DNA from 3 places in the Brevibacterium sp. NPDC056726 genome. Region 3 is predicted to be linked to each of the others. Evidence: riboswitches for the same ligand, from Rfam matches in the RefSeq annotation. Region 3 holds a riboswitch; each other region holds the start of a gene.

Region 1 (9,585 bases), on a different contig from region 3:
CGAGCTGTGCCCCGTCCTCGGGGTTCGTCGAGATCAGCTGGTCGTGTGCACTGGCCGGGGAGGCCGCGAAGACGCTCATGGCGGCGACGACGAGCGCGGCGAAGACGAGCCTGAGAGCAGACCTCTGTGTGCGAGTCATACGTGTTTCTCCTTCAACGTTTGCCATGGTTTGTGGGCGACCGCATGGTCGGTCGGAGTATCGGACCATCGCTGCGGCCCTCGGCGGGATCACCGAGTTTCCGCGGCCTTGGCGTGCAGGTGATCGGCGATTCCCGGCACTGACCTCTCCATTGTCTCAAGAGTTTCTTCGAAATCCTGCAATTGACCCCCGTACCACGGATCGGCGACGTCGGGAGCCGGCACCTCGCCGAGGCGGTGCCCGGTTCCGTGGGAGGCCCCGGTGCCGCCTCGGCGGGGTCCGTCACCGGCCTCCGGATCGAATTCGCGGAGCATCCGCAGCTCCGGACGCACCTCGGCGGGCAGGTCGGCGATCATCGCTGCGAGCGCCCGATAATGGCGGGCGGTCATCGCCACGGCGAGGTCCCGGTCGGCCAGCCACTCGGGCGTGATCTGCCGGGCCACGTGGTCGTCGGTGCGGTAGCCGGCGGCCGCGAGCACCCGCGCCTGCCGCGGATCGATCGGGTTGCCGTCCTCCTCGTCGCTGATCCCGGCGGAGTCGACGACCGCCTCGGCGCCGGTGGCCTCGAGATGATGCTCGAGCACGCGTTCGGCGGTCACGGAGCGGCAGATGTTCCCGGTGCACACGAACACCACGGACGGTGCGGTCATACTTCTCCTCCTTCTCAGCGGGCACGATGGGCGCAATCGCCCCGCGGACGCCACGGCACCGCGGTCTCGGGCCCGCGGCGAACTTCTCAGCCCATGCCCATCGTCGGTCACGATACTGTTGCACCATGACATCACAAACTGCGAATGCACCGGCCGATCCGGAGCCCTCGGACGCCGCCGCCTCAGCCGAACTGAGCTCCGTCCGCCCGCAGGACGACCTCTTCCGCCACACCAACGGCGGCTGGATCGACAGCTTCACCATCCCCGACGATCGCGCAGGCGACGGTGCCATGCGCGAGCTCTTCGACACCGCGGAGACGAAGGTCCGCGAGATCATCGAGTCCGTCTCCGACACCCCGCAGGAGCCGGACACCGAAGGCCAGAAGGTCGCCGACCTCTTCACCTCGTTCATGGACCTTGAGCGGATCAACAGCCTCGGCGTCACCCCGCTCGAGTCGACGTTCGCCGCGATCGACGCCGCCGAATCGAAGTCGGAGCTCGCGAACCTCCTCGGCCGACTCGAGACCGAGGGCATCGGCGGTCTGCTCGGCGGGTACGTCACCGCGGATGCGAAGGATTCCGACATTTACGCCCTCTACCTCGTCCAGGCCGGGATCTCCCTGCCCGATGAGGACTACTACTTCAACGACGACTTCGCCGAGGTGCGCGCGAAGTTCCTCGCGCACGTGCAGAAGATGTCCGCGCTCGGCGGGCTCGGGACCGCGGCAGGGCTCTCCGACGCCGAGGTGGCCGCGAAGATCATGGCCTTCGAGACCGAACTCGCCCGCCACCACTGGGACCGAGTGGCCACGCGCGATGCGGAGAAGACCTACAACAAGTACACGGTCGACCAGCTGCGCGAGATCGGCCCGGGTTTCGATTTCGATGCGTGGCTGTCCGCCCTGACCGCCGATGCCGACGGCGAGCTCGAGACCGTCATCATCGGTCAGCCCTCGTACGTCGAGGGCATGGTCACGGTGTGGGCTGAGACCGACCTCGACACCCTGAAGACGTGGCTGCGCTGGTCGGTGCTCTCGGCGAACGCCGCGCTGCTCACCGACGAGATCGTCGAGGAGGACTTCGACTTCAACTCCCGCACCCTTTCCGGCACGCCTGCCCTCCGGGAGCGCTGGAAGCGCGGGGTCGGGCTCGTCGAGTCCCTCCTCGGCGAGGCGGTCGGCAAGCTCTACGTCGCCGCCGAGTTCCCGCCGGCGGCGAAGGAGGCGATCGACCACCTCGTCGCCATGCTCATCAAGGCGTACGAGAAGTCGATCACCGAGCTCGACTGGATGAGCGAGGAGACGAAGCAGCGCGCGCTCGTCAAGCTCTCGAAGTTCACCCCGAAGGTCGGCTACCCCGAGGTGTGGCGCGACTACCCCGCGACGGTCGACGCCGGTGACCTCGTCGGCAACGTCCGGCGGGCCGCCCGCGCCGAGCACGCCCGCCAGGTGGGGCGCATCGGCAAGGAGATCGACCGCACCGAGTGGCTGATGACGCCGCAGACGGTCAACGCGTACTACCATCCGGTGATGAACGAGATCGTCTTCCCCGCCGCGATCCTCCAGCCGCCGTTCTTCGACGCCGACGGTGACGTCGCGGCGAACTTCGGGGCGATCGGCGCGGTCATCGGCCACGAGATCGGCCACGGCTTCGACGATCAGGGCTCGCGCTACGACGGCGACGGCAACCTCGTCGACTGGTGGACGGCCGAGGACCGCGAGCGCTTCGAGGAGCGGACGACAGCGCTCATCGACCAGTACGATGCGCTCGTGCCCGCGGGGCTCGAGGCCTCACAGCACGTCAACGGCGCGCTCACGGTCGGTGAGAACATCGGTGACCTCGGCGGTCTGTCGATCGGGTGGAAGGCCCTCGAACTCGAACTCGGTCGCGCCCCCTCGCCGGAGGAGGCCGCCTCGTTCTTCACCGCGTGGGCCAAGGCGTGGCGGGCGAAGATGCGCACCGAGGAGCGCATCCGCCGCCTGAGCATCGACCCGCATTCGCCGGAGGAGTTCCGCTGCAACCAGGTCGTGAAGAACATGACGGTCTTCCACGACACGTTCGGCGTCGAGGAGTCCGACGGCATGTACCTCGCGCCCGAGCAGCGCGTGAGCATCTGGTAGGCGGCCGGTCTCAGCAGCCTCGAGGGCGCTCAGCCACCCTGCACCGGGTGGCTGAGCGCCCTTCGTGTTGCTGGGGTCGTGCCGGCCGATGCGAGGTTCACCGGCCGACTCGGAGGTCACCGGCCCGCGCGCGGCTCAGCGGTGGCGGCGGATCATCGGTGGCGGCGGATCATCGTGACGACCCGGTAGTCGAACTCCTGCCAGCTGGCGATCGGCGAGCCCGCCCGCAGCGCGGCAGCGAACTCCTCGAGCTCGGCGAACCGTGATTCGAGCGGCAGCTCGAGGTCGACCTCGGCGACGATGAGACCCGTCGGATCCGTGTGGACGACGTCGAGGCCGACGGCCCGCGGATCGAGTTCGGAGTTCATGACGATCTGCAGGCGACCCGGCGTGGGGGCGGGGATCTCCGGGGCCGCCTCGGCGTATCCCTGCTGTTCGCGCAGCTCCCGCTGGGCGGTGACGAGGAACTCCGCGTACGCCCCGATCCCGATGACCGGCAGGCGCGAGGTCAGCGCGTCGGTGGCGACCTTGACGAGCCGCGACCTGGCCTTCCGGGTCAGCGGCGTGACGTCGCCGCCGGACATCGCGACCCCGTCGAAGCCGACGAGGGACTGCTCCTCATCGTTCTCGTTCGGGTTGAGGATCGTCATGTCGAGCCCGAACCGGTCGTACCACGGCCGGGTCACGCGGGCGCTGTCCTCGTCCCACCACGAGTAGAAGAGGAACGGCACGTTGATGCCGGCCTCTGAGTAGAAGAACGGGGGCCGGCGCTCACCGGCGGTGACGGCGAACGGCACGTCGTTGCCGGCGACCGGGGCCGGGCAGGTTGCGAACGCGGAGAACGCGAACGGGTAGTTGACCGCACGGTTGAAGTCGACGACGAGCGACCCGTCGGCGTTGGGAATGCCGAGGTCAAGGGTCCGCCACGCCGCCGTCGACCGCCCGTTCGTCTCATCGTGGAAGTCGAGCTGGAGTCCCGTCGCCGGGCACCCCGAGGCCACGAGCGACACCTCCCCGGCGGGCGTGGTAAAGGTGACGGTGCCGACGAGCATCGTCTCGAGCGTGAGGTTCTCCTGCGCCGAGGCGACCGGCCGGATCTCGGGTTCGTCGAAGGGGGTGAAGCGGGCGAGGAAGACGAAGTCCCGGTTCGGATCGAAGACGGGGACCTCGACGAACTTCGCGAGCAGCGGCGACTTCGAGTCGCGGATGCGCACACCGAGGCGACCGCCGCGTTCGATGAGCTCATAGAGGACATGGCCGACAGTGAACCAGTCGAGCGACCCGCCGGTCGGCAGCTTCGCGCTGAACCCGTTGTCCTCGACCCTGACCTGGGGAGACTCCGGCAGCGGAATGTCATCGGCGCCGAGGCGGACGGCCGTGCGCGTCGACCCGGACTCCCATTCCGCGTCGGTGCCTGAACGGGGATCGGTGCCTGCCTCGGGCCTGGTGCCGGGGCCGGTGTCGGTGAGGTCGTGGGAGGTGGGAGCCGCCTCGGTGGGGGCACTGAGCAGATCGAAGGTCGCGGCCGCAGGGCCGGCCTTCGTGCCGGGATCGAGCGCGAGGGTGACCCAGCCGTCGTCGTCGACGGTGAACGTTCCCGGCGCTCCCGGCCACGTCGACTCCTCGTCGAGCCAGTGGAGCCCGACGACGCTGAGCCACCCGAAGGGCGTCGCCAACGAGGAGTTCCGCGAGTCCCGCCACGTATTCCACTCGGCCACGAATTGGTTCACGTCGAACACTCCTCGCATTCTCACTCGTCGTTGCACGCTCGTCCGCGCCGGCCGTCGACGTTCGGCGACCGCCGGCCCGCCCGGTTCGGACGACCGCTGACCGTCCATGTCGGACGACCGCCGGCCCGCCCGGTGCGGGAGACCGCTGACCATCCACGTCGGACGACCGCTGATCGTCCGCTTCGGGCGACCGCTGGCGCTTCGGCCCCTGTGGTCGAAGCTACCCCAAAGGATAGGCTGTTCAGATGAGCACTCCATCCACGGATCAGACAGCAAACGCGCAGGTCGCAGCCGACCTCTCCGCTTTCGTCACGGCCTCTCCCAGCTCCTATCATGCCACTGCCGCAGCGGCCGAGCGCTTCGACGCCGCCGGGTTCACCCGACTCGACGAACGTCAGCCGTGGACCCTTGAGGTCGGCCACGGGTACTACGTCATCCGCGACGGCGCGATCATCGCCTGGATGGCCCCGACAGGGCGGATTGACGCAGCGGAAGCCGATTCGACCGCGAACGGGTCGACCGCCTCGGCGGTGCCCCCGTTCCGGGTCTTCGGCTCCCACACCGATTCGCCGGCGTTCAAACTCAAGCCCGGTGACGAGTTCGTCGCCGAAGGCGTGCGCCAGTTCGGTGTCGAGATCTACGGCGGGCCGCTGCTCAACTCGTGGCTCGATCGGGAGCTCGCCCTCGCCGGGCGCCTCAGCCTCGCCGACGGCAGCGTCGTCCTCGCGCACACGCCGGCGATCGCACGCATCCCGCAGCTCGCGATCCATCTCGACCGGCAGGTCAACGAGGGCCTCACCCTCGACAAGCAGCGGCACACGACCCCGATCGTCGGTCTCGCCGACCTCGCCGAGGCCGATGTCCTCGAGATCCTCGCCGCCTCCGCCGGCGTCGACCCCGAACTCATCGTCGGCCACGACGTCTACACGATCCCCGCGCAGGAGCCCGCGCTCTTCGGCGCCGCGGACGAGTTCTTCGCCTCCCCGAGACTCGACAACCTCCTCTCCGTCCACGCCGGGGTGACCGCGATGACGTCCCTCGACGCCGAGGCGCTCGATGCGGTGGCCCTGTTCGCCGGGTTCGACCATGAGGAGGTGGGGTCGAACTCGCGCTCGGGCGCGAGCGGGCCGTTCCTCTCCGACGTCACCGAGCGGATCGTCGCCGCCCTCTTCCCCGAGGCGAACCGCAGTGACTACCTCGCCGCACTGGCCGCCTCGGTGTGCGTGTCCTCCGACGCCGGACACGCCGCCCACCCGAACTACCCCGAACGCCACGATCCGCACGTGCGTCCGCGCCTGGGTGCGGGGCCCCTGCTCAAACTCAACGCCCAGCAGCGGTATGCCACCGATGCCGTCGGCACGGCGACGTGGGCCCGCGCCTGTGCAGCCGCCGGGGTCGAGTACCAGGACTTCGTCTCGAACAACTCGGTGCCGTGCGGGTCGACGATCGGACCGCTGACGGCCACCCGCATGGGCATGACGACGGTCGATGTGGGACCGGCGCTCTACTCGATGCACTCGGCGCGGGAGATGTGCGCGATCAGCGACGTCGTCGCGCTCGGCGCGGTCGCGAAAACGTTCCTCCAGGGGGCGTGAGGCGCCGCGCCTGCGGGAGCCGACACAGGGGGCGAGCGCTTGCTCGTTCAACGCAGCGCCTCGTTCACCCCTGAGCCTCACTCACCCCTGAGTCTCACTCAACACGAAGCGTGAATATCGCGTCCCCAAAGACGCGATATTCACGCTCCGTGTTGAACGAGCGCCGGCAGATTCGCCGAGGCGGCGATATTCACGCTCGCCGTTGAACGAGCACCCCGAGGACGAGCACCGGCGCACGCCCGCAGACACCCCGTCAGCGAAGTCGCGGGAGTGCGTCCGCCGAGGCGCGATGCTGCACGCACGATGACGCAGCGAGCGGGGCGCGCACGCACAATGCGCGTGGAAGCAGGCCTGCAGGCACGATGCCGCAGGCGTCCAGCGTGCGCAGGAATCCGAGGCGAGCCCACTGGGGTACTTCCCCCAGGGCGCGTCCGCTGGGCACGTCCACCGAGGCACGTCGGCAGGAGCCCGTCCACCGGGGCACACCCACTGGGGCGCGTCCACTTGGGCACGCTGAAACTGAGGCACCAAATCGGGCGACCGCGCGTCCACCGTCTCGCGCAGTGAACACCTGCCGCGGGTGATTTTGTGGCGGCGCCCACACCGTGATAGTCGTTGTGTGACCCCACGGGGGCCTTCGGAAGAGGGCTGAGATCGAGCTGAGACCGCTCGAGACCGTTGAACCTGATCCGGTTGATACCGGCGGAGGAAGAGAGGATCGCAGATGACTGCGCCCACCCCAGAAACCACCCGTCCCACCGTTGCCCCGCGCCCGACGGCACCGGCCGAGAACTCCGCGAGCACCCCCGCGGGTTTCGCTCTCGAGCAGTACCCCACCCATTCCCTGGCCTGGGTCGAGGACCGTGAGCACGGCATCCGCGTGCCCGTCACCCGCATCGACCTCGACGACACGAACGGCCGCCCCAACGAGCCGGTCCACGTCTACCGCACCGTCGGGCCCGGCGCCGTCCCCGAACAGGGCCTGCCCCCGCACCGCGCGGAGTGGATCGCCGACCGCGACGACACCGAGGACTACGCGGCCCGCGGCCACCTCATCGAGGACGACGGGCGGGCAGCCGTCCGCCGCGGCGCACCCTCCCAGCAGTGGCAGGGGCCCGACCGGACGCCTCGGCGCGCGAAGCCCGGACGCACCGTCACGCAGATGCACTACGCCCGGCAGGGCATCATCACCCCCGAGATGCGCTACATCGCGATCCGCGAGCAGTGCGACGTCGAACTCGTCCGCTCCGAGGTCGCTGCCGGGCGCGCGATCATCCCCGCGAACATCAACCACCCCGAATCCGAGCCGATGATCATCGGCAAGGCGTTCCTCGTCAAGATCAACGCGAACATCGGCAACTCGGCGGTGACGAGCTCGATCGCCGAGGAGGTGCAGAAGCTCCAGTGGGCCGCGAAGTGGGGTGCCGACACCCTCATGGACCTCTCGACGGGCAACGACATCCACACCACCCGCGAGTGGATCATCCGCAACTCCCCCATCCCCATCGGCACCGTGCCGATCTACCAGGCGCTTGAGAAGGTCGACGGCGACGCCGAGGCGCTGACCTGGGAGATCTACCGCGACACCGTCATCGAACAGTGCGAGCAGGGCGTCGACTACATGACCGTCCACGCCGGTGTGCTGCTGCGCTACGTCCCGCTCACCGCCGACCGCGTGACCGGAATGGTCTCCCGCGGCGGGTCGATCATGGCCGGATGGTGCCTGGCCCACCATGAGGAGAACTTCCTCTACACGCACTTCGACGAGCTCTGTGAGATCTTCGCGGCCTACGATGTCGCGTTCTCCCTCGGCGACGGGCTGCGCCCCGGCTCGATCGCCGACGCCAACGACGCCGCCCAGTTCGCCGAACTCGACACCCTCGCCGAGCTGACGAAGCGGGCATGGGAGCACGACGTCCAGGTCATGGTCGAGGGCCCCGGCCACATTCCGCTCCATCTCGTGCGGGAGAACGTCGAGCGCCAGCAGGAGCTCTGCGACGGCGCCCCCTTCTACACCCTGGGTCCGCTCGTCACGGACATCGCGCCCGGCTACGACCACATCACCTCGGCGATCGGGGCGACGGAGATCGCCCGGTACGGCACGGCGATGCTCTGCTACGTCACCCCGAAGGAGCACCTGGGACTGCCCGACCTCGACGACGTCAAGACGGGGGTGATCACGTACAAGATCGCCGCCCACGCCGCGGACGTCGCGAAGGGCCACCCGGGGGCGACGGCCCGGGACGATGCGCTGTCGAAGGCGCGGTTCGAGTTCCGCTGGCGCGACCAGTTCGCGCTCGGCCTCGACCCGGAGACCGCCGAGTCCTTCCACGACGAGACGCTGCCGGCGGAACCGGCGAAGACCGCGCACTTCTGCTCGATGTGCGGGCCGAAGTTCTGCTCGATGCGCATCTCCCAGGACATCCGCGACACGTACGGCAGCGCCGAGGCGCAGGCCGCGATCGCCGGCATGCAGGCCAAGAGCCGGGAGTTCCTCGCCGCCGGCGGTGAGGTCTATCTGCCCGAACCGACGATCGGTCCGCGGCAGGGCTGAGGTCCGGGCAGGGCTGAGGTCCGGGCAGGACTGAGGTCCGGGCTGGGCTGGGGTCCGGTCAGCGGGTGTCGGCGGGGTGGGGTCGGCGTGCCTCACCCCGCCGAGGCGGTTGCCGGGGTGAGATCGGAGTGCCCCACCTCGCCGCGGTGCTCCCGGGCTGGGAGCGAAGTTCCCACCTCGCCGAGGTGGTCCCGGGCAGCGTCTCGTTCCCGGACTCTCGGGTCGGTGCTCGTCCACCGCTGGTAGGGTCGCTCTGTGTCCACTCAGCCCGCCGCGCCGCATGCTCCGAACCAGTCAGCGGAGCCCTCGTTCCGGGCGTCGTTCGACTGGTTCGCCCCGTACCTCATCGTCCTCGTGACGGGGCTGATCACCGTGGGCATCTACGCGCTGGCGTGGTGGAACGCGGGGTCGATCATTCCGCTGCCCGTCTTCGTCGCACTCTTCTGCATCCCGGTGCTGCTCGGCTGGTGGGTCTCCGGGGCCGCGTTCGCCACCGTCATCGGTCTCGCCCTGCGAGTCCACTGGGCGCTGCGCAGCGCGCTCACTCTCGTGATCTGCCTGTGTGCGACGATCGTCGTCCACTTCCTCATCATCGAGATGTTCAACACCGGCTTCTACGGAGTGCCGGCGATGATCATCCCCGGATGGATCTACTGACCGGCGCTGGCGAGCGGCCGCACACACCGCCCCGCACACACCGACCCATGGACACGCACAACCTCCCGCGCGCACGCCCGTGCCCTCGCCCACGCGCGTCCGCGCACTGACGCCCGCCCCGACCGCCTGTGTCCAGCAGC
Region 2 (9,585 bases), 330 kb from region 3:
GCGCCGAGGTAGGCGACCGCGGTCTGCACGACGTGCATCGGGTGAGCGTCCTTGGGCAGGCCGAGGATGATGTCGACGAGCTCGGGCGAGATCTCCCGCTGGGCGTGCTCACGGGCCTTGAACTCGGCCAGCTGCTCCTCGGTGGGCAGTTCGCCGTTCCAGATGAGGTAGGCGACGTCCTCGAAGTTGCGCTTGGCCGCGAGCTCCTGCACGGGGTATCCGCGGTAGGTCAGCGAGTTGGTTTCCTGGACTACCTTCGAGACGGCCGTGGTGTCGACGACGACTCCGGCGAGGCCCTTCTTGATTTCTTCGGTCACTGGTGACCCTCCTGTGAGAAGTTGAATACGGCCGCGTCGAAGTCGTTGTACGCGGCGTAGTCGATGGTGTCGTAGAGGTCCGCGCGGGTCTGCATCCCCTCGAGCAGGTCCACCTGGGTGCCCTTGTCCCGGATCGTCTGCAGGCCCGACTTGATCGCACCCATGGCGAGACGCAGGGTCGTGACCGGGTAGATCACGAGTTTGACCCCGACGTTCGCCAACTGCTCTGTGGTGAACAGTTCGCTCTTTCCGAATTCCGTCATGTTCGCCAGGATCGGCACGTCGACGCTGGCGGCGAAGCGCTCGAACTCATCCAAGTCGCGCATCGCCTCGGGGAAGATCATGTCGGCACCGGCGTCGACGTAGGCCTTCGCCCGGTCGATCGCGGCATCGAGTCCCTCTCCCGCACGGGAGTCCGTGCGGGCGCAGATGACGAAGTTCTCATCCCGGCGGCCCTTGACGGCGGCCGCGATGCGCTTGGTCATCTCGACCGTGGTCACGACCTCCTTGCCGTCGAGGTGGCCGCACCGCTTCGGGTTGACCTGGTCCTCGAGGTGCATGCCGGAGATGCCTGCGTCCTCGAACTCCTGGACGGTGCGGGCGACGTTCATCGCCTCGCCCCAGCCGGTGTCGGCGTCGATGAACGTCGGCAGGTTCGTCACCCGGGCGATCGCACGACCGTGGTCGGCCACCTCGGTGAGGGTGGTCAGACCGATGTCGGGCACGCCCATGGCTGCGGAGAACGCGCCCCCGGAGATGTAGACGCCCTCGAAGCCGATCTGCTCGATGATCTGGGCGTTGATCGGGTTGATCGCGCCGGGGAACTGGACGATCTCGTCGCCGGCGAGGAGCTCGCGGAACCTCTTCCGGCGCTCGGCCGGTGTGGTCGTTGCCCCGAGCATCAGAAGATGCCCTTCGAACCGCTGTGCTTCAGCCCTTCGACGGCGAAGCTCAGCTGGCCCACGCCCGCTGCGTCGAGGCTCTCGAGGTTCTCGGCGAGGTCGAGGAAGCGGTTCGCCTCGGCCTCGGTGAGGATGCCCGCGGAGAGCGTCCGGAACTTCTCGACGTAGTTCTCGCGGACGAACGGGCGGGCACCGAGCGGGTGGGCGTCGGCGACGGCGATCTCGTCGGTCAGAGTCGACCCGTCCTCGAACTCGATCTCCACGCGGCCGCCGAAGGCCTTCTCGTTCGGGTCGGTCGAGTGGTAGCGGCGGGTCCACTCGGGATCCTCGGTCGTCTCGATCTTGTGCCAGAGCTCGACGGTCTCGGGACGGGCGGCCCGCTCGGGGGTGTACGAGTCCTCATGGTGCCAGCCGCGGTCCTCGAGGGCGACGGCGAAGATGTACATGATCGAGTGGTCGAGCGTCTCGCGGCTGGCCTTCGGATCCATCTTCTGCGGATCGTTCGCGCCGGTGCCGATGACGTTGTGCGTGTGGTGCGAGGTGTGGATGATGATGCGCTTGATCTTCGTCAGGTCCTCGATCTCACCGCCGAGCTTGCGGGCGAGGTCGATGAGCGCCTGCGCCTGGTATTCGGCGGAGTGCTCCTTGGTGTAGGTGTCGAGGATGGCGCGCTTGGCCTCGCCCTTGCCCGGCAGCGGGATCGTGTAGCGGGCCTCGGGGCCTGAGAGGATCCACGCGATGAAGCCGTCCTCGCCTTCGTAGATCGGGTTCGGGGCGCCTTCACCGCGCATCGCCCGGTCGACGGCCTCGACGGCCATCTTCCCGGCGAAGGCCGGTGCGTGGGCCTTCCACGAGGAGATCTCACCCTTGCGGGACTGGCGGGTCGCCGTCGTCACGTGCAGGGCCTGCTGGATTGCCTGGAAGGTCACCTCGGTGGGCAGGTGGAGCATCGCCCCGATGCCGGCCGCGGCCGAGGGGCCGAGGTGGGCGACATGGTCGATCTTGTGCTGGTGCAGGCTCATGCCCTTGACGAGGTCGACCTGGATCTCGTACCCGGTGGCGATGCCGTTGATGAGGTCCGCTCCCCCGATGCCCATGTGCTGGGCGACGGCGAGGATCGGCGGGATGTTGTCACCGGGATGGGAGTACTCGGCGGCGAGGAAGGTGTCGTGGAAGTCGAGTTCGCGCACGGCCACGCCGTTGGCCCAGGCCGCCCACTCCGGGGAGAAGCGCTCGGCGAGGGGAAGTCCGAAGATCGTCGCACCCGGGGTGAAGGGGTGCGCCTGTGCCTGCTCGCGGGCGTGGGTGGGGGCCGAACGGTTCACCGAGGCGGCCGCGACGGCGGCGTTGTCGATGACGCGGTTGATCACCATCTCGGTGACCTCGGGATCGACGGGCGTCGGGTCGGAGGCGACCTCGGCGATCTTCCAGGCGAGCTGATCCTCACGAGCCAGGTTCTCTGAGCTCTTGTGGGTACGGACCTCATGATCAATCATGGACAATCCCTTCAATCGTCGTTGACCGCTGCGGGCCATGTCACGACCGCCGCTGGCCGGAGAGTGGTTGACTCAACTGTAGGCCACGTCACTGCGACGCTGCGGCCCGGCCGGAGTTTTATCTTGACATCAAGATACTTTACCCGACCGGCATGAGCCGCCTCGACCCCCCTCCTCCCACCCGTCCGTCGAGGTGAACTGTGACACAATCGGGATATGACCCGCACTGCCCTCGACTTCGACGAGAACTGGTTCGACGACAACGAGTTCGCCCAGCTTCGTCGCCGTCTCCCCATCCCCTATGTCAATGCCATCCCCGTCCGCGTCGGAGAGGCCGGCGATGTCGAGGAGATCGGCCTCCTGCTGCGCCGCCTCGACGACGGCACCCTGGGTCGCGAGGTCGTCGGCGGACGCATCCGCTACCACGAGAGCATCCGCCAGGCCCTGCTCCGGCATGCCGAGAACGACCTCGGCCCGATGGCGCTGCCCGTCGTCCCGCCGGCCATCGCCCCGTTCCACATCGCCGAGTACTTCCCCACCGAGGGCACCTCGCTCCTCCACGACCCGCGCCAGCACGCGATCTCGATGTGCTTCGTCATGGAGGTCCGCGGCGAATGCACCCCGCGCGCCGATGCGCTCAGCCTCGACTGGCTCACCCCCACCGAGGCGCTGCGCTCCGACATCGTCGCCGAGCTCTCCCACGGCCAGGAGCACATCATCCGCTCAGCCCTGAGCTACCTCGGCTTCGCCGTCTGACGCACCCCTCCCCCTGGCGCAGGCCGTGAGCACGCGCCGAGGCCGTGGGCACGCGCCGCACGCGAGAGGAATCCGTCCGCCTCGCGGTCTTCTACACGTTGTAGAAAACACTTGGGTACACTGAGGGCGACGAGGACGGCACACGGTTTTCGGGGCCGTCGTCCCCGTCAGGGTTGGTCAGGCCCCGATGGAAGGACTGCCATGACTGCTGACTCCCGCTCGTCCGCCGCGAACCCGGCCGAGGCCCGCCCGACCGACACCCGCGCCTCCGATTCCGGACTCACCGACAACCTCGGCGTCCTCGTCGGCTTCGACGGATCCGAGCTCGCAGCCCTTGCCCTGCGCTACGGTGCCGCCGAGGCGCTGCACCGAGACGTTCCCCTCACCGTCGTCACGGCCTTCACGATGCCCCTGATGATCTACCCGAACATGGCCTCGATCCCGTCCGAACCCGAGGACGAAGCCGCGATGCGGGCAGCGGAGAAGACCCTCGCCGAGGCGGCCGAACTCCTCGCCGATCATCCCGGACCGGTGACGTACGCCGTCGAATCCGGTGACGCCGCCGGTGTGCTCGTCAACCTCAGCGCCAACGCCGATGTCATCATCGTCGGGGCGCGTGGACGCGGCGGCTTCATGGGCCGCATGCTCGGGTCGGTCTCGACCGCGCTGCCGCCGCACGCCCACTGCCCGACGATCGTCGTCCCCCGCCATTCGGCGCACCGCGGGGACACGACCGGCCCGGTAGTCGTCGCCGTCGACGGGTCCGAGGGCGCGCGGATCGCGATGTTCACCGCCGCCGAGGCGGCCGCTTCGCGCAACGCCGACCTCGAGATCGTCACGGTGCTGCCGGCCGGGGAGGAATGGCTCTACTGGTACCCGGAGCTCGAACTCGGCGGTGACGTCGCCGACCGCCGGCAGCAGCAGATCGAAGCCGAACTCGACAAGGACGCCGAAGAGCTGCGCAGTCAGTTCCCCGGGCTCCAGGTGTCCACCTCGGCGCTCATCGGCGATGCCACCGCGCTGCTGTCCGCGGCGACGAAGACCGCGCAGCTCACCGTCCTCGGCACCCGGGGCCGCGGGGCCGTGAAGTCCGCGCTGCTCGGATCGGTCTCCCGCGGGGTCCTCCACCATGCCGAGGGTCCGGTCATGGTCGTTCCGGCCTGAGTCCCGTTCGCACCAGATCCCCGGCCCCGCGGACGTGCGGTGCCGGGGATCGTCAGGTGTTGTACAGTGGAGCGCACACGACAGGGGAGCGCCGCCAAGGGCGCTGAGAGTGCAGATGACGCTGCAGACCCTCGAACCTGATGCGGCTAGCACCGCCGAAGGAAGTCGAGACTCTTCTACCCCTCCTTGAGACACGAGGAGGCGCTATGCCGAACACGACCACGCCCGGTTCCCGCTCGACGACGGCACCGGCATTCACCCAGGCCCCGCCGACGAAGAAGTGGCGGGTCGTCGACTACGTCGTCACCGCGGTCCTCGGCATCGCCGTGGGCCTGATCTTCTGGGTGCTCGCCGCCAGCTGGAAGGGCATCGAGCTCGCCTTCCAGGCCTTCCCGCCCTCGATCGGCCTCATCGCCGGCCTCTGGGTGCTCGCCGGTCCGCTCGCCGGGGCGATCATCCGCAAACCCGGAGCCGCGCTGCTGTGCGAACTCCTCGCCGCCGCCGTCGAAGGCGTCCTCGGCTCCCACTTCGGGGCGACCGTGCTGCTGTCGGGCTTCCTCCAGGGCCTCGGCGCCGAACTCGTCTTCGCCGCCTTCGGCTACCGGAAGTTCACCCTGTGGGTGACCGCGCTGTCCGGACTCGTCGCCGCGACCTTCATGGCCGTGAGCGAGAACATCCTCTACAACGCCGAATGGCAGTTCGACTTCCAGCTCGCCTACGCGGTGTGCGCGATGATCTCCGGCGTCGTCATCTCCGGCATCGGCGCCTGGTACGCCTACCGCGCGATCGCGAAGACCGGGGCGCTGAGCTCCTTCGCCTCCGGCCGCGTGCGCTGATGGGCCTGCCGATCCGCGCCCACGGATACTCGTGGCGGCACGCCGATCGGGACAGCCTCGCCGTCGGCCCCGTCGACCTCGACATCGCCCCAGGTGAGAAGGTTCTCCTCTTGGGGCCGTCGGGGGCGGGTAAGTCGACGCTCCTCCATGCGATCGCCGGGGTCCTTCCCACTGAGGCCGGGGAGTCAGCCGGTGATCTCCTCGTCGGCGACGCCCCACCCGACCCCCGCCGAGGCGTCACCGGGCTCGTCCTCCAGGACCCCGATTCGCAGGTGATCTTCTCCCGCATCGGTGACGATGTCGCGTTCGGAATGGAGAACCTCGGTCTGCCCGCCGAGGTGGTCGACGCGCGGATCGACGCCTCCCTGGCCGCCATGGGCCTCGACCTTCCCCAGTCCCACCCGACGGCGGCGCTGTCCGGGGGCCAGAAGCAGCGCCTCGCGCTCGCCGGGATCCACGCGATGGCACCCGAGGTGATCGTCCTCGACGAGCCGACGGCCAACATCGACCCCGCCTCGGCGAGGGCGGTCCGCGATGCCGTCCTCACGGTCCAGGAGTCCACTGCGGCGACGATGATCGTCGTCGAGCACCGGGTGAGCCTGTGGAGCGACGAGGTCGACACCGTCATCGTCCTCGGCCGCACAGGCGTCGTCGCCCACGGCACCCCGGACGAGGTCTTCGGTGACCCCGCACTCGCCGAGGTGCTCAGGACCACCGGGATCTGGCTGCCCGAATCCGGGTCCCGCACCGCCCCCGACCGCTGGACGATGCCGGGCAGAACTGGAGCGCAGGACCGACTCGGGTCCCCCGTGCTCGTCGGCGAGCGCCTGGGCGTCGCCCGGCCGCGGGCAGCCGTGCCCGCAGCGACCGATCTCGACCTCGAGGTGCGGGCGGGTGAGGCGCTCGGCATCGTCGGCGCCAACGGGGCCGGGAAGTCGACGACAGCGCTGACCCTGGCCGGCCTCATCCCCGAGTTCTCCGGTGAGGTGCGCGCAGCGGGGCCGCTTGCCGCCGGGGCGAAGGAGGCGCGGCCGTACACCTGGCCCTCGAAGTTCCTCGCCCCGCGCATCGGCATGGTCTTCCAGGAACCCGAGCATCAGTTCCTCAAACCCAGCGTCGCCGAGGAGCTCGCCCTCGGTCCGCGACTGGCCGGCTGGTCGGCGGCCGAGGTCGACGCTCGGGTGACCGACCTGCTGGAGACGCTGGGACTGTCCGACATCGCCGAGGCCCACCCGCAGGGTCTCTCCGGCGGGGAGAAGCGTCGCCTGTCGGTGGCGGCGATGATCGCTCCGCGCCCCCAGGTCCTCATCGTCGATGAGCCGACGTTCGGGCAGGACGCGCTGACGTGGGCGGGACTCGTCGCACTGTTCCTCGACGTCCTCGACCACGGCAGCGCGGTCATCGCCGTCAGCCACGACCTCGACTTCCTCGACGCGATTGGAGCCCGCCGCTTCACCCTCGGCACGTCGGCGCAGCCTCTGCGGGGTGAGCGCGTTGAGTGAGCGGACGACCCTGACTCGTGAGCGCGTCACCGTCGAGGATCCGGGTCAGCTCATCCCGGTGGTGCGCCGCACGGCGCTCGTGCGCTGCAACCCGCTGACGAAGATCGCTGTCGCGCTCATCCTCATGGTCGGAGCTCTGCTGAGCATCGACGTCGTCTCCGCGGGGATCATCCTCGGCTTCTCACTCCTCGCCCTGCCGCTGACCGGCCTCGACCTCAAGGCGGCGCTCAGACGGCTGTGGTTCCTGCCGGTCGGCGCGCTCCTCGCCGCGTGGGGCACGGCGATCCTCGCCGAGAAGACGGGCGCCACCGTCGTCGACGTCGGTCCGATCCTCATGACGACCGGGTCGCTGGAGTCGGCTGCGGCGATCTTCGTGCGCGCCCTGGCACTGGCGATCCCGCTCGTCGTCCTCGCCTCGACGATCGATCCCAGGGACCTCTCGGATGCCCTCGTCCAGCATCTGCGTCTGCCCGAGACCGTCGTCATCTCGATCCTCGCGGCCAGTCGCCTGCTCGGACTCCTCGTCCTCGAATGGCAGACCCTGTCGATGGCCAGACGGGCCAGAGGACTCGCCGGCGGGTCGGTGCTGCGGCGCACCCGCAGTCTCTTCGCAGGCATCTTCGTCCTCCTCGTCCAGTCGATCCGCCGTGGCACGACCCTGGCGATGGCGATGGAGGGGCGGGCGTTCGGGCGGCCGGGCAGGACGTGGCGCAGGCGCTCGAGGTTCGGCACCGCTGATGCGGTCGTCCTCGTCCTCGCCGTCGTCGTCGCAGTCGTCGCGGTCGCCTCGGCGCTGGTGCTCGGAACGTGGAACCCGATCATTCCGGGCTGACGTCTCAGACCTCGGCGATGAGGTCCTTGAGGTGGGCGCGCCACTCCTCGAGCGCCTCGGCGCTCGGCAGCTTCGCGGCGGTGAGGGTGAGACGCGTGCGCTCGTCGTCCTTCGGTTCGGCGGCGGCTTCGATCTTCGTCCCGTCGGCGAGGTCGGCCCGCCAGAACGAGCGCTTTGCCGTCGTCGACGGGCGGGGCTCACCGGCGAGGTCGACTCCGCCCAGTGAGCCGTCGACGAGGGCGGCGAAGCGGTCGATGACGTCTCCGCGCTGTCCGGTCACGGTGCGGGAGACGGCGACGTCGAAGGTGCCGTCGGCGCGCTGGCCGGGAACCCGGCGGCCGATCTCCTGCTCGTAGGCGACGACGGCACCCTGGACCCACCAGCCGTGGTTGTCGACGACGCCGTCGAACTGCGGGTAGAGCGCATCGGCGAGTTCCTTGTGGCTCGCGTCCTTGCCCCCGGCTTTCTCAAGCCGCTGCCTGGTCTGCGACCAGGGCTCGCCGAGGGCCTTCTCGATGGACTCGATGTTCTGTGCTCGCGTCGCCATGGTGTCAGTGTAGCCAGCCCGGGCGCGGTGATCCGGCCGAGCAGCCTAGACTGCGCGGCTTAGACTGCGATCGTGACGGATGCGGATGGGTACACGGAGGACGAGAAGTGGCTCGTCGTGCGCGGACGCCGGTGGCGGCGCACCGATCCCGCACTTCCCGACGCTCTCGTCGAGCGGCTGAAGAGCCACCTCGGGCGGGCTCGCAACGCGGTGCGGGCGGCGAAGACGGCAGCCGACGACACAGCGCTGCGGGCGGCTCGAGAGCGCGTCGGCGTGGCCAAACAAGGCCTCGGCGAGCGGGGCGAGAAGTGGTGGGAGATGCCGCGTGCCGATCGGCTCGCCCGCGCCGAGGAGGCGCTGAGCGAACTCGATCGCTGAGCTGACCTCGTCAGTCGATGACGAGTTCGCCCATCTCGTCCCAGCCGTCGCCGTCGAGTTTGCGGGAGACGATCTTCGGCGTCGAGGCGAGCAGCGGGCGCATCGATTCGAGCGCGGCGGCGAAGTGATCGCTGGTGACATGCGGCTCGGCGCCGTCGTCGGTGAATGCTTCGAGCAGGACGTACTCGTTGGGCTTCTCGAGGCTGCGCGACCATTCGAACCAGAGGTTGCCGGGTTCGGCGCGGGTCGCCTCGGTGAAGTCGCGCACCACCTCGGGGAAGGACTCCGCGTTCTCGGGCTTGACGTCGAACTTGACGACGATGAAGATCATGATTCTCCTCTGCGCGTGGTGACGGTGGTCCGACCGCACCGGGTTGCAGGTACGGTCGCCTGGGCCGATCGGCCGTGTCTCCACCCAATCACGATCACCGTGGTTTGACGAGTCCGAGCGCTCATCGAGGTGGGCTGCGTCTGGCGCACCGGCGGTCAGTCGCGCTCAGTCGCGCGGGGCGCCGCGCCGGACGCGACGAACGGCGATGAGCAGGGCGACGATGAGCAGGACGATGCCCAGAGCCCACAGCCAGAGCGCATACCCGGAACCGGCCGGCAGAGTCGCGAGGACGAAGCACAGACCGGCCAGCACCGGCAGGATCACCATCAGCAGTCGGGTCATCGACACTCCTCTCTCCTTCGACGCTATCGAGCAACGTCGCCTGTGGTCAACAGGCCGGAGCGCGGAGGCAGCGCGACGGTCGACGGTGCGGCCGCCGCGAAGCGCGGCGACCGGGCCCAGCGAAGCGACTGGCGCACAGCGGTGTGCTTCCCAGCGAGGTGGATCCGGCTCGAGAAACACCG
Region 3 (9,585 bases):
TCGCCGAGGTGGTCGACCGTCGTCGCAAGATCGTGGAAGGCCAGCGCGGCGGGCTGACCGTCGAGCGGTTGGGCGTAGGAGATCTCCGGGGTGGTGAACTCCAGGCCGCGGGCGCGCAGGTCGAAGTCGACGAAGAAGGGGCTGGCGATCGCGAGCGGGTGGACGGCCGAGCAGATGTCGTTCGTGATGCCCGGGGCGAGCCCGAGGTCGAGGGTGCGCGCTCCGCCGCCGATCGTCGGCTGGGCTTCGAAGACCTCGACGGACAGCCCTGCCCTGGCCATCGTCACGGCGGCGGCCAAACCGTTGGGACCCGATCCGACGACAGCGACATCCAGCTCAGTGCTCATGGGTTCAGTCTCTCATGCGCCAGAACGTCGCTTGTGCCTCAGAACTCGCCGAGGCCGTTCTGGAGGAGGTCGCGCAATGCGGAGCGGGCGAGGCCGAGCTCTTCGAAGCCGTCGTACTCGACATCACCGATGGCGACCGCATCCGGTGTCGTCACCCAGTCGCAGAGGACGGTGCTCGACCCGAGTCGATCGGTGCCGAAGAGGAGGAGACTCGCGACGATCGGGGTCTCACCGGCGGGCAGGGCCCGCGTCGCGAGCGTGGCGATCCGCGGATCGAGCGGACGCGTCGGTGAGTCGTCGGGGACGAGGGAGCTCAGTTCGGGCAGCGTCTCCCGCGTCAGCCGCGCGGGGTCGTCGTCATCGTCGAAACTGTCGAGGAGGCCCGCCTCGACTTCGAACACCATCCGCGCCAGGGCACCCGCGAGCACGTTCTCATCGAGCAGCGGCGTGCGCCGGGTGTATCGCTGGATTCCGCCATCCGAGCCGGTGGTGAGGATGAGCGACCAGACGGCGCTGACGTCGACGTCATCCGGCAGAGGCAGGAACACCCAGCCGGCGAAGAGCTCACCGAACGTCGTCACGCCCGGGAGGGAGTCGTCGGGGGCATCCGGGGTCGTCACAGACGGGCCGGCGCTGCCCTCGTCTTCGTCCGATTCCTCGTCATCGTCGTCGAAGGGACTGAACGAGAGCGTCTCGGCGAACCGCGCCTGAGCCACACGGAGCAGCCCCTCGACGAGCTCGCTGCTGACATCCTCGGTGAGGAGTTCGACGTTGCCGGATTCGAACGGGTCGTCATCGCAGATGAGGGCGACGTAGCGGCCGGTGGCCTCATGCCCGGGCGGCAGCGGGAAGACCGTGAGCTGGGACAGTGCCGCCGAGGCCTCTTCGACGAGGACATCGCCGCTGAGCTGGGACAACGTCCTGTCCTGCGCTTCTCCATCCTCCGCGCTGTCATCATCGATCGGCACCTCGTCATCGACCCACGCGTTCGCGGCTTCGGTTTCGACGAGGAAGCCCGAGATCTGCGAGAGGATCGTCGCGTACGACGCCCCGTCGGAGGTGCGCTCGATCCACCCGGTCTCCCCGTCCGCGTTCTCCGTTTCGAAGTACCCCCACACGGTGGTGGGGAAGAACCGCGGCGGGACGGTCTCGATGATCTCGGGGCAGAACAGCCCGAACGGAATGCGTCCGGACTCGGCAGGGGAATCGTTCATCGGTCAATAGTGCCACGTGGTGCCCGGCATCACCGGACGTTAGGCTGGCCGTCATGAACGCGTTCTTCGTCTCGTCCACCCCGATCCCCTCAGCGCTGCGCGGGTTCGCCCGGGCCCACAGCGATCTCGTCGCGCTCACCGAGGATCCCCTGTTCGTGAGTTCGACAGCGCAGTCCCCGACGCGGACCGTCGGCCTCGTCTCCGGCGGCGGCTCCGGTCACGAACCGATGCACGTCGGCTTCGTCGGCCCGGGCATGCTCGACGCCGCCGTCCCCGGTGAGGTCTTCGCCTCACCGCACAACGCGCAGATCTTCGCGGCGTCGCAGGCGGTGGCCGGCCCCGACGGCGTCCTCCACATCGTCAAGAACTACACGGGCGACGTCATCAACTTCGGCATCGCCGCCGAACGTCTCCGCGCCGCCGGCATCCCCGTGGCGACCGTGCTCGTCGACGACGACATCGCCACCGACAGCGACGACACCGAGACCGGCCGCCGCGGCACCGGGGCGACCGTCATCGTCGAGAAGATCCTCGGCGCTGCCGCCGACGCCGGGTGGGGTCTCGACGAGCTTGCCGACCTCGGCGCCGAGGTGGTCGCCCGGTCCCGGAGCCTCGCCGTGGCCGCTCGCGCCCAGACCGATGCCCACACCGGTCGGCCCGCGTTCGACCTTCCCGAGGGCACCCTCGAATACGGCGTCGGCATCCACGGTGAGCGCGCAGCGACCTCGATTCCGCACGACGGCTTCGAGGCTCTCATCGACCGGATGTGCCGTGAGCTCCTCGCCGCGGTTCCCGGCACCCCGGCCGACGACGAGCTCCTCGTCCTCGTCAACGGACTCGGCGCGACGACCCAGATCGAACTCTTCAATGTCCACGACGCCCTCGGTGCCGCCCTCGAGACCGCAGGCGAGTCGATCGCCGCGTCCCTTGTCGGCAGCTATGTCACCGCGCTCGACATGACCGGGTTCTCCCTCACCGTCACCCGCCTGCAGCCGTCCTGGCTCGACTGGTGGAACGCCGCCTCCCGCACCGCGGCGTTCCCCACCCGCGGCGGTGATTCCGCGCACGCCGAGGCGGTGCCGACGGCAGCGGCGACGCGGAGTGCGCAGGAGCCGACGTCGACCGCCGACTCTCTGCGGCAGCGGACGGCAGCCGGTGGGGACACGGATCTCGAGACCGCGGTGCTCCGCCGGTTCGCCGAACTCGTCGAGGAGCAGCACGCCCATCTGACGGAACTCGATCAGGTGGGCGGTGACGGGGACTTCGGGGACAACCTCCGCGGTGGACTGCGCCACGCCACTCGACTCGTCGACTCCTCCGAGGCCGCGGGATTCGCCGCAGCCGAAGCGGCGTTCCTCGGCGGCGTCGGCGGCACGAGCGGACCGCTCCTCGGCCTGCTCTTCCACGAGCTCAGCGCCGGTTACGCCGAACTCGACGCCGACACCCACCGCGAGACCGCGTCTGACCTCTGGAAGCGGGCGACGGCGGCCGGATGCGCGGCGATCCAGCGCGTCGGCGGCGCTGAGACCGGGGATCGGACCGTCGTCGACGTCCTCCATCCCACCGCCTCGGCGTTCGGGAAGGGATTCGCCTCAGCGGCGCAGACCGCCGCCGAGGCGGCACAGGCGACGGCCGACATGCAGGCGAGGCGGGGTCGGGCGAGCTACGTCGACGGCCGCGGAGCCGGCACACCCGACGCCGGAGCCGTGGGCATCTCGCTCCTCTTCTCCGCTGCCGCCGAAGTCTACGAGAAGTAGCCCTAGCCGGTACGAGAAGCAGCCTGGCCCGGCAGCGCGGTCACCGGTACGCCTCGTCGAAGAACGCGCGTTCGAGCCCGACGGCCCGCTGCCACAGATCGGCCAGGCGCTGCCGGGCGGCAGCCGATGCCGCATCGTCCCCGCGCGGGTACACCCGTTCGAGTTCGTCGACGAGGAACTGCACCCAGCCGGTGAAGGCCTCCCCGCGGTGGAGGTCGATCCACCCGGTGTGGAGGTCGCGGCTCGGCATGGCCCGATCCTGCTCGCCCCACTCGAGGTAGAGCCATTCGGCGATGACGAGGACGACGAGGACGTCGGGGTACGACGCCGCGGCGACCGCCTCGCGCATGACGTCGCGGAACCCCGCGGTCACCTCGGTGAGCTGGGGATCGGTGTAGTCCGCGGGCTCCACCCCCACCTCGGCGAAGGCGCGGAGGAAGTACGAATCCTCATCGGCGGCGAGGAACCCGAGCTGCTGGGCGAACCGGAGCTTCGCGGTGATGGTGTCGGCGTGGGCGACGCTGGCGCCGAGCATCGAGAGGAAGTCATCGAAGAACTGGTAGTCCTGGACGAGGTACTTCGCCATCACCGCGTCGTCGACGGTGCCCGCGAAGAGCTCGGAGACGAACCGGTGATGGGTCGCCGCGGTCCACTCCGCCTCGGCGCTCGCCCGCAGCTCGGGCACGGCTCCGCCGGTCGCGACTGTGATCATGATGAGCCTCCATCTTCCTCCGCCGGTGTCACCCGGATCAGGTTCTAAGGGTCTGCGTGCGCACTCTCAGCGCCGGTCGCGGCGCTCCCCTGTGGTGGTTCGAGACTATCAGCCGACCGGTGCCGCCACAGCTGCGTCATGATGGGCGGCCTCGAGCTTCGCGCCGAGCACCTCGGCCAGCCGGACGGCGGCAGGCTGACGGCCGGCCGCACGCTCGCCGGCCTCGACCTCGGCGTTGTAGTTCGTGTTCGTGTTGATGTCGTAGACGACCTGGCGACCGTCGGCGGTGTCGATGAATTCGACCCCGGCGAAGTCGATGCCGAGTTCGGTGAGCAGCGCTTCGAGCCGACCGATGAGCGGGGTGTCCGCGGTGATCTCGTCGCGCCGGGTGAACTGACTGTCGCCGAGGCTGCCGGCCGTCCCGGGAACGGCGCAGGCATCGGCGGGGCAGAGTTCGAAGGAGCCGGCGGAGACGTCGACGGCGACGGCGTAGTGGAAGCGGCCGCCGATGAACTCGGCGCGCGTGATGAACGGCGCGGCCGGCTGCAGGTACTCCTGGACGAGGGTGATGCCGTCGATCGGCTCGGTGGACCCGTCGGGGGCGAAGTCGGCCACGGCGGCCTCGAGCTCGGCGTGCGAGTCGAAGCGGCGCACGCCCAGTCCCTTGCCGCCCTGGTTGTGCTTCGTGATGAACGGGGGCGCGAACCCGGCAGCCACCTCGGCGATCGCCGCTGATCCGAAGGCCGCCGAGGTGGCCGGCACGTCGATCCCGTGCGCGGCGAGCACGCGGTGCTGGCGGATCTTGCTGACCTCGAGCTCGAGGACCTGCGAGCCGTTGACGACGGTGCGGCCTGCGGCCTCGAGCCACGCGAGGACCGCGCGTCCGTACTCCTTGACGTGGGGGTCCGTGCGGGTGTGCGACGATGCCGAGAGTCGGGACCAGAAGACGCCCTCGGGCGGGGCGGCGGCGAGGTCGATCGCGGCACCGGGCAGCAGCCACTCGACGAGCTCGACGCCGAGGTCGGCGAAGGCGTCAGCGAACGGCGGGATCCACTCGGGATTGTCGTGGATGACGTAGACCGCGGGACCGTCCGCGACCGGCAGGGTGTGCGTGCTCATCGAAGTCCTCTCATGCGCCGTGGCTCTGGCAGGTGCGCTGTTATTGCTCAACAATTCTATCGAGTCGGTGATTCCCTGGGTCGTGTCCGCCCTGCGGCGTAGACTCAGGACCATGGCTATCGCAAAGCAGCCCGTGGTCGTTCTCGATGCTCCGGATGCTGGTGAGCTCGCCCAGTTCTACGGCGAACTCCTCGACTGGCAGGTCCGCGTCGACGACGACGGCACATGGGCCGAGATCACGTCCGATTCCTGGCCGCCCATCTGCTTCCAGCAGGTCGAGGACTACCACGCCCCGAGCTGGCCGAGCCAGGAGCACCCGCAGCAGATGCACATCGACGTCATGGTCGATGACCTCGATGCCGCCGAGGCGGAGGTCATCGGGCTCGGCGCCGGGAAGGCCGCCGTCCAGCCGGGGGAGACATTCCGCGTCTTCCTCGACCCGGCCGGTCACCCGTTCTGTCTCTGCGTCAACTGAGACTCAGCGCGACAGCACGTCGTCGACGGCGTCGATGACGGCATCGGGACGCTCATGGGTGACGAGATGCCCGGCGTCCTCGAGGACGACGAGCCTGCCCTGCGGCATCGCGTCGACGATCGTCGCCGCCGCCGCGTTCTGGCGCGAGCGCATCCGCCGCTCGAGCAGTCCCCGCTGCCGACCGCCCTGGAGGACGACGCCGGGCACGTCCGGTCCGCCGTCGCGTTCGAGCATCCGCATGAGCGCGATCGACGAGGTGACATGCCGTTCCTCGCGCAGCGCCATGCGCATCGCCCGCTGGGTGAGCGAGTCGCGCCAGAACAGGGCGAGATCCGCCTCGGTGATCAGCGGTGATGCCCCGTCGGGCAGGAGCGTTCGGGTGAAGCGATCGCCCTGGCCGGCCCGGATGAGCAGCGACCCGAGCCGCATCGAACCGGCGTTGAGGGCCGCGACCGCAGGGGAGAGGATCGCCGAGGCGGTCGCATCGACGAGCACCATCCCGGCGACCCGCTCGGGGTTGAGGTGCGCGAAGAGTCTGACGATCGGTCCGCCCCAGCTGTGGCCGACGAGGACGACCGGCGTGTTCCCGGCGACCTGGTCGACCACCTCGGCGAGGTCGTCGACGATCCGCTCGAGACTGCGCGGACTCCGGTCGTCAGCGCTGCCGCCGATGTTCGCGCGGTCGTAGGACACGGTCCGGGTGCGGGTGGCGACCTCCCGTTGGATGTGCGTCCAGGCAGCCGCCGAGGCACCCATGCCCGCTTCGAAGACGATGCACGGACCAGGCGCCTCACCTGCGGTGACGGTGCGGATGCGGCGGCCGTCGGCGAGCGTGACGATCTCCTCGGTGAGGCCGTCACCGGGATCGAGGTGCGGCGGGCGAGACGAGCCTGAAGTGTCAGATGAATCTGACTTGTCAGACGAGTCAGGGCGGGGCGGAACGGTCATCGCTGCTTCCTTGCCGGAGGTCCGTGTGCTCCCAGGCTAGCCCCTCACCCGCGCTGACGACGGCGGGCGCACCTACGATGGATGCCATGGAGATCATCGCGTCGTTCGCCGACATCGTCCCTGTTCCCTGGGCCAACGGCGCGGGCGAGACGACCGAGCTCGTCTCCCTCGACGCCTCCACGGCGCTCACCCCCGACCGGCGTTCGTGGCGGCTGAGCATCGCCCGCCTCGAGCGGACCGGTCCGTTCTCCTCCCTGCCCGGACTCGACCGGACGTTCCTTCCCACCGACGCCGAGGTGGTCCTCGACATCGCCGGCACCGCGCACCGGGCCGGCCCCGGATCACCGCTGCGCTTCTCCGGGTCCGATGCCGTCGCGCTCACCGACCTCGCGGCCCCGACCTTCGCCGTCAACCTCATGGTCGTCACCGACGAGGCGACGCTGCCGCCGCTGACGATGATGCTCGAGCCCACGACGATCCTCGACCCCACCGGGACGGCAGAGCCCGGCGAGTCCGCTCGGCCGCGGTTCGCACTCGCCCTCACCGACGGCCCGCACTGGCGCCGCTTCGATCTCCTCCGCCTCGGCGACGACGATGCCATGGGGCCGGGGGACCGCCTCGGCGGGATCGGATTCGCCTGACGGGTGACAAGGTTCCTGGACAAACCATGTCAGTCGCCTGTTCCGCCCGTCACACGACCGCGCATCGGTCCAGGTCATGGGGGACGGGCCAGGCGTCGGCGTCCAGACGGCTCTCAGTTTCGGGGGACCCCGGTCAGCGTCTCCGGACCTCGGCGGAGAATACTGGGGAGAGTCACACAGTCTTGGAGGTACGTTGGCGCCGCAGAACAGAGATCCGCATGACCCGAACGATCCCGCAACGGGATCGACTCCGCAGGAGAGCCGGCCGTCCCAGGCCCTGCCGATGGTCACGGAGGAGATGACGGCTGCCCATCAGCCTGTCCTGCCGCCCAACCCGATTCGTCGCGACGGTCCCGTCACCGAGAGCCGGCCGGCGCACACCGAGCCTGTTCACGCCCAGCAGACGGCCGCGCAGCCGACATCAGTCGCGCCCGCGGTCGCCGCGGAGACGACGACGCTCGACACCACCGACGGTGACGAGAGCACGGACGAGAAGAAGGAGAAGGGCGGCAACGGGATCTCCGCGACCCAGCTGCTCGCCGGCGCCGGTGCGGCCGCGACGTCGTCGATCGTCGGCGGCCAGCTCGGTGTGGCCGGAACCGTCATCGGGGCGGGCATCGCGAGCATCGTCACCGCGCTCGCTGTGAGCATCTACAGCAAGAGCATCGAGAAGGGCAAGGAAGCCGTCAAGGAGGTCGGGTCGAAGCTCGCCCCTGCCGTAAAGAAGGGCGCGACCCTCCCGCTCGTCGGCCCCGGTGCCGGCGCCCCCGGCAGCACGAACCCTGACGCCCCCGGCAGCGACCAGACTGCCGTGTACGGCACGGTTCCCGGCAGCACATCCTCAGGCAGCACAGCACCCGGCAGTGCAGATCCGGACGCCACGGCGGTCTACGGTGCCGTCGACGGCGATCCGTCGCGCACCGATTCGGCGTTCGGCAACCTCGACGAGACGGAGGCGAACGCCGAGGCGGCCGCGGGCACAGATGCCGACGACGAGCCGAAGTCGTGGCTGCAGAAGCTCAAGCGCAAGCGCGTCCTCTACCCGGTGGCCATCGGCGTCGCCGCGTTCGGCATCGGCCTCGGCGGCGTCGTCATCGCCGAGAACCTCACGCAGGCCGACATCTCGCCGGGCACCTCGCAGATCTCGCGATCGGTGACCGGCGACTCCGGCAGCGGCGACGAGTCCGGATCGTCATCGAGCGACGGCGGCAGCGACGGCGGTTCGAACTCCGGGAGCTCGAGCGGGGAGAGCGGCAGAAACACCAGCAGCGACAGCAGCTCCTCGACGTCGGGGGAGAGCGATCAGAGCTCGACGTCCTCGTCGAACAGCGATCAGACCGGCACGGATCAGGGCACGAACTCGAGCAGCGACACGAGCGGCACGTCCTCGGACACCTCCGGGTCGAGCAGCTCGAGCTCGGACTCCTCGTCGACCTCGGACGGCTCGGGCAGCAGCACGAGCAGCGACTCGGGAACCTCCGGTTCGGGCAGCAGCGGCAGCGGCTCGGATTCCGGTGGCAGCGGCTCGAGCAGCGGATCCGGCTCGGGCGGCAACGGCTCGAGCGGATCGGGTGGTTCCGGCAGCGGCGGCTCCGGATCCGGCTCAGGCAGCAGCGGCTCCGGCGGCAGTGCCGCCGGCTCCCAGGGCTGACCCGCACCACACCCGGGACCCGCCTCGGGGCGTGATCCGCCCCGGGGCGTTGCTGTTCCCCCACGCCCCCATTAGCCTTGGACGCGTGAGCACACCAGAAGCATCCAGGACCGGGCTGTCGGCACGCCGATAGTCCGGAGATCCTCATCCCGGCACCGGCAGTGCCAGACGGTTCATCCCTGACGCTGCTGTGTCCGAAAGGCTGCTTCATGCCTGTGCTGCTCTATCTCCTTGCCCTCGCCGTGTTCGCGCAGGGCACCTCCGAATTCGTCCTCGTCGGTCTGCTCACCGACATCTCCCGTGATCTCGACGTCTCCCTCGCCGAGGCGGGGCTGCTGACCACCGCATTCGCCGTGGGCATGGTCGTCGGCGCCCCGGTGATGGCGGCGGCGAGCCGTCGGTTCTCGCCGCGGTTCGCGCTGACGGGTTTCCTCGTCGTCTTCGTCCTCGCTCATGTCGGCGGTGCGCTCACCGACTCGTTCCCCGTCCTCGTCGCCACCCGCAGTCTCGCCGCTGTCGCCAATGCGGGGTTCGTGGCGGTCACGCTCGCTCTCATCCCCCGACTCGTCGCCCCCGGGCGACAGGGTCGGGCGATCGGGGTCGTCCTCGCCGGGACGACGCTCGCGCTCATCGCCGGGGTGCCGGCGGGGGCGTTCCTCGCCGCCGGCTTCGGCTGGCGGTCGGCGCTGTGGGTGATCGCCGCCCTCTGCGTGCCCGCGCT

What was found. Region 3 has a riboswitch for thiamine pyrophosphate ahead of ACFQ91_RS06495 (TenA family protein). Riboswitches for the same ligand answer to the same signal wherever they lie in the genome.
Region 1: it holds a riboswitch for thiamine pyrophosphate, as region 3 does, so the genes downstream of both, thiC (phosphomethylpyrimidine synthase ThiC) here and ACFQ91_RS06495 (TenA family protein) in region 3, are expected to answer to the same signal.
Region 2: it holds a riboswitch for thiamine pyrophosphate, as region 3 does, so the genes downstream of both, ACFQ91_RS07990 (ECF transporter S component) here and ACFQ91_RS06495 (TenA family protein) in region 3, are expected to answer to the same signal.

Annotation. Positions count from the first base shown of each region.
Region 1 is NZ_JBHTYZ010000006.1:157,402-166,986, forward strand. It holds gene ACFQ91_RS13760 (copper resistance protein CopC) at 1-139, opposite strand, end outside; gene ACFQ91_RS13765 (low molecular weight protein-tyrosine-phosphatase) at 229-789, opposite strand; gene ACFQ91_RS13770 (M13 family metallopeptidase) at 915-2,909, shown strand; gene ACFQ91_RS13775 (DUF1684 domain-containing protein) at 3,062-4,639, opposite strand; gene ACFQ91_RS13780 (M18 family aminopeptidase) at 4,885-6,234, shown strand; TPP riboswitch at 6,852-6,962, shown strand; gene thiC (phosphomethylpyrimidine synthase ThiC) at 6,959-8,788, shown strand; gene ACFQ91_RS13790 (hypothetical protein) at 9,044-9,445, shown strand.
Region 2 is NZ_JBHTYZ010000003.1:368,158-377,742, reverse strand. It holds gene ACFQ91_RS08015 (bifunctional 2-methylcitrate synthase/citrate synthase) at 1-317, opposite strand, end outside; gene prpB (methylisocitrate lyase) at 314-1,219, opposite strand; gene ACFQ91_RS08005 (MmgE/PrpD family protein) at 1,219-2,715, opposite strand; gene ACFQ91_RS08000 (DUF4916 domain-containing protein) at 2,932-3,471, shown strand; gene ACFQ91_RS07995 (universal stress protein) at 3,673-4,635, shown strand; TPP riboswitch at 4,708-4,816, shown strand; gene ACFQ91_RS07990 (ECF transporter S component) at 4,842-5,471, shown strand; gene ACFQ91_RS07985 (ABC transporter ATP-binding protein) at 5,471-6,973, shown strand; gene ACFQ91_RS07980 (energy-coupling factor transporter transmembrane protein EcfT) at 6,957-7,805, shown strand; gene ACFQ91_RS07975 (hypothetical protein) at 7,810-8,352, opposite strand; gene ACFQ91_RS07970 (biopolymer transporter Tol) at 8,425-8,730, shown strand; gene ACFQ91_RS07965 (putative quinol monooxygenase) at 8,741-9,061, opposite strand; gene ACFQ91_RS07960 (hypothetical protein) at 9,227-9,403, opposite strand.
Region 3 is NZ_JBHTYZ010000003.1:39,080-48,664, forward strand. It holds gene ACFQ91_RS06480 (NAD(P)/FAD-dependent oxidoreductase) at 1-347, opposite strand, end outside; gene ACFQ91_RS06485 (hypothetical protein) at 386-1,561, opposite strand; gene ACFQ91_RS06490 (dihydroxyacetone kinase subunit DhaK) at 1,615-3,318, shown strand; gene ACFQ91_RS06495 (TenA family protein) at 3,359-4,030, opposite strand; TPP riboswitch at 4,027-4,131, opposite strand; gene ACFQ91_RS06500 (RimK family alpha-L-glutamate ligase) at 4,139-5,149, opposite strand; gene ACFQ91_RS06505 (VOC family protein) at 5,262-5,624, shown strand; gene ACFQ91_RS06510 (alpha/beta fold hydrolase) at 5,628-6,572, opposite strand; gene ACFQ91_RS06515 (HutD family protein) at 6,659-7,213, shown strand; gene ACFQ91_RS06520 (hypothetical protein) at 7,512-8,864, shown strand; gene ACFQ91_RS06525 (Cmx/CmrA family chloramphenicol efflux MFS transporter) at 9,074-9,585, shown strand, end outside.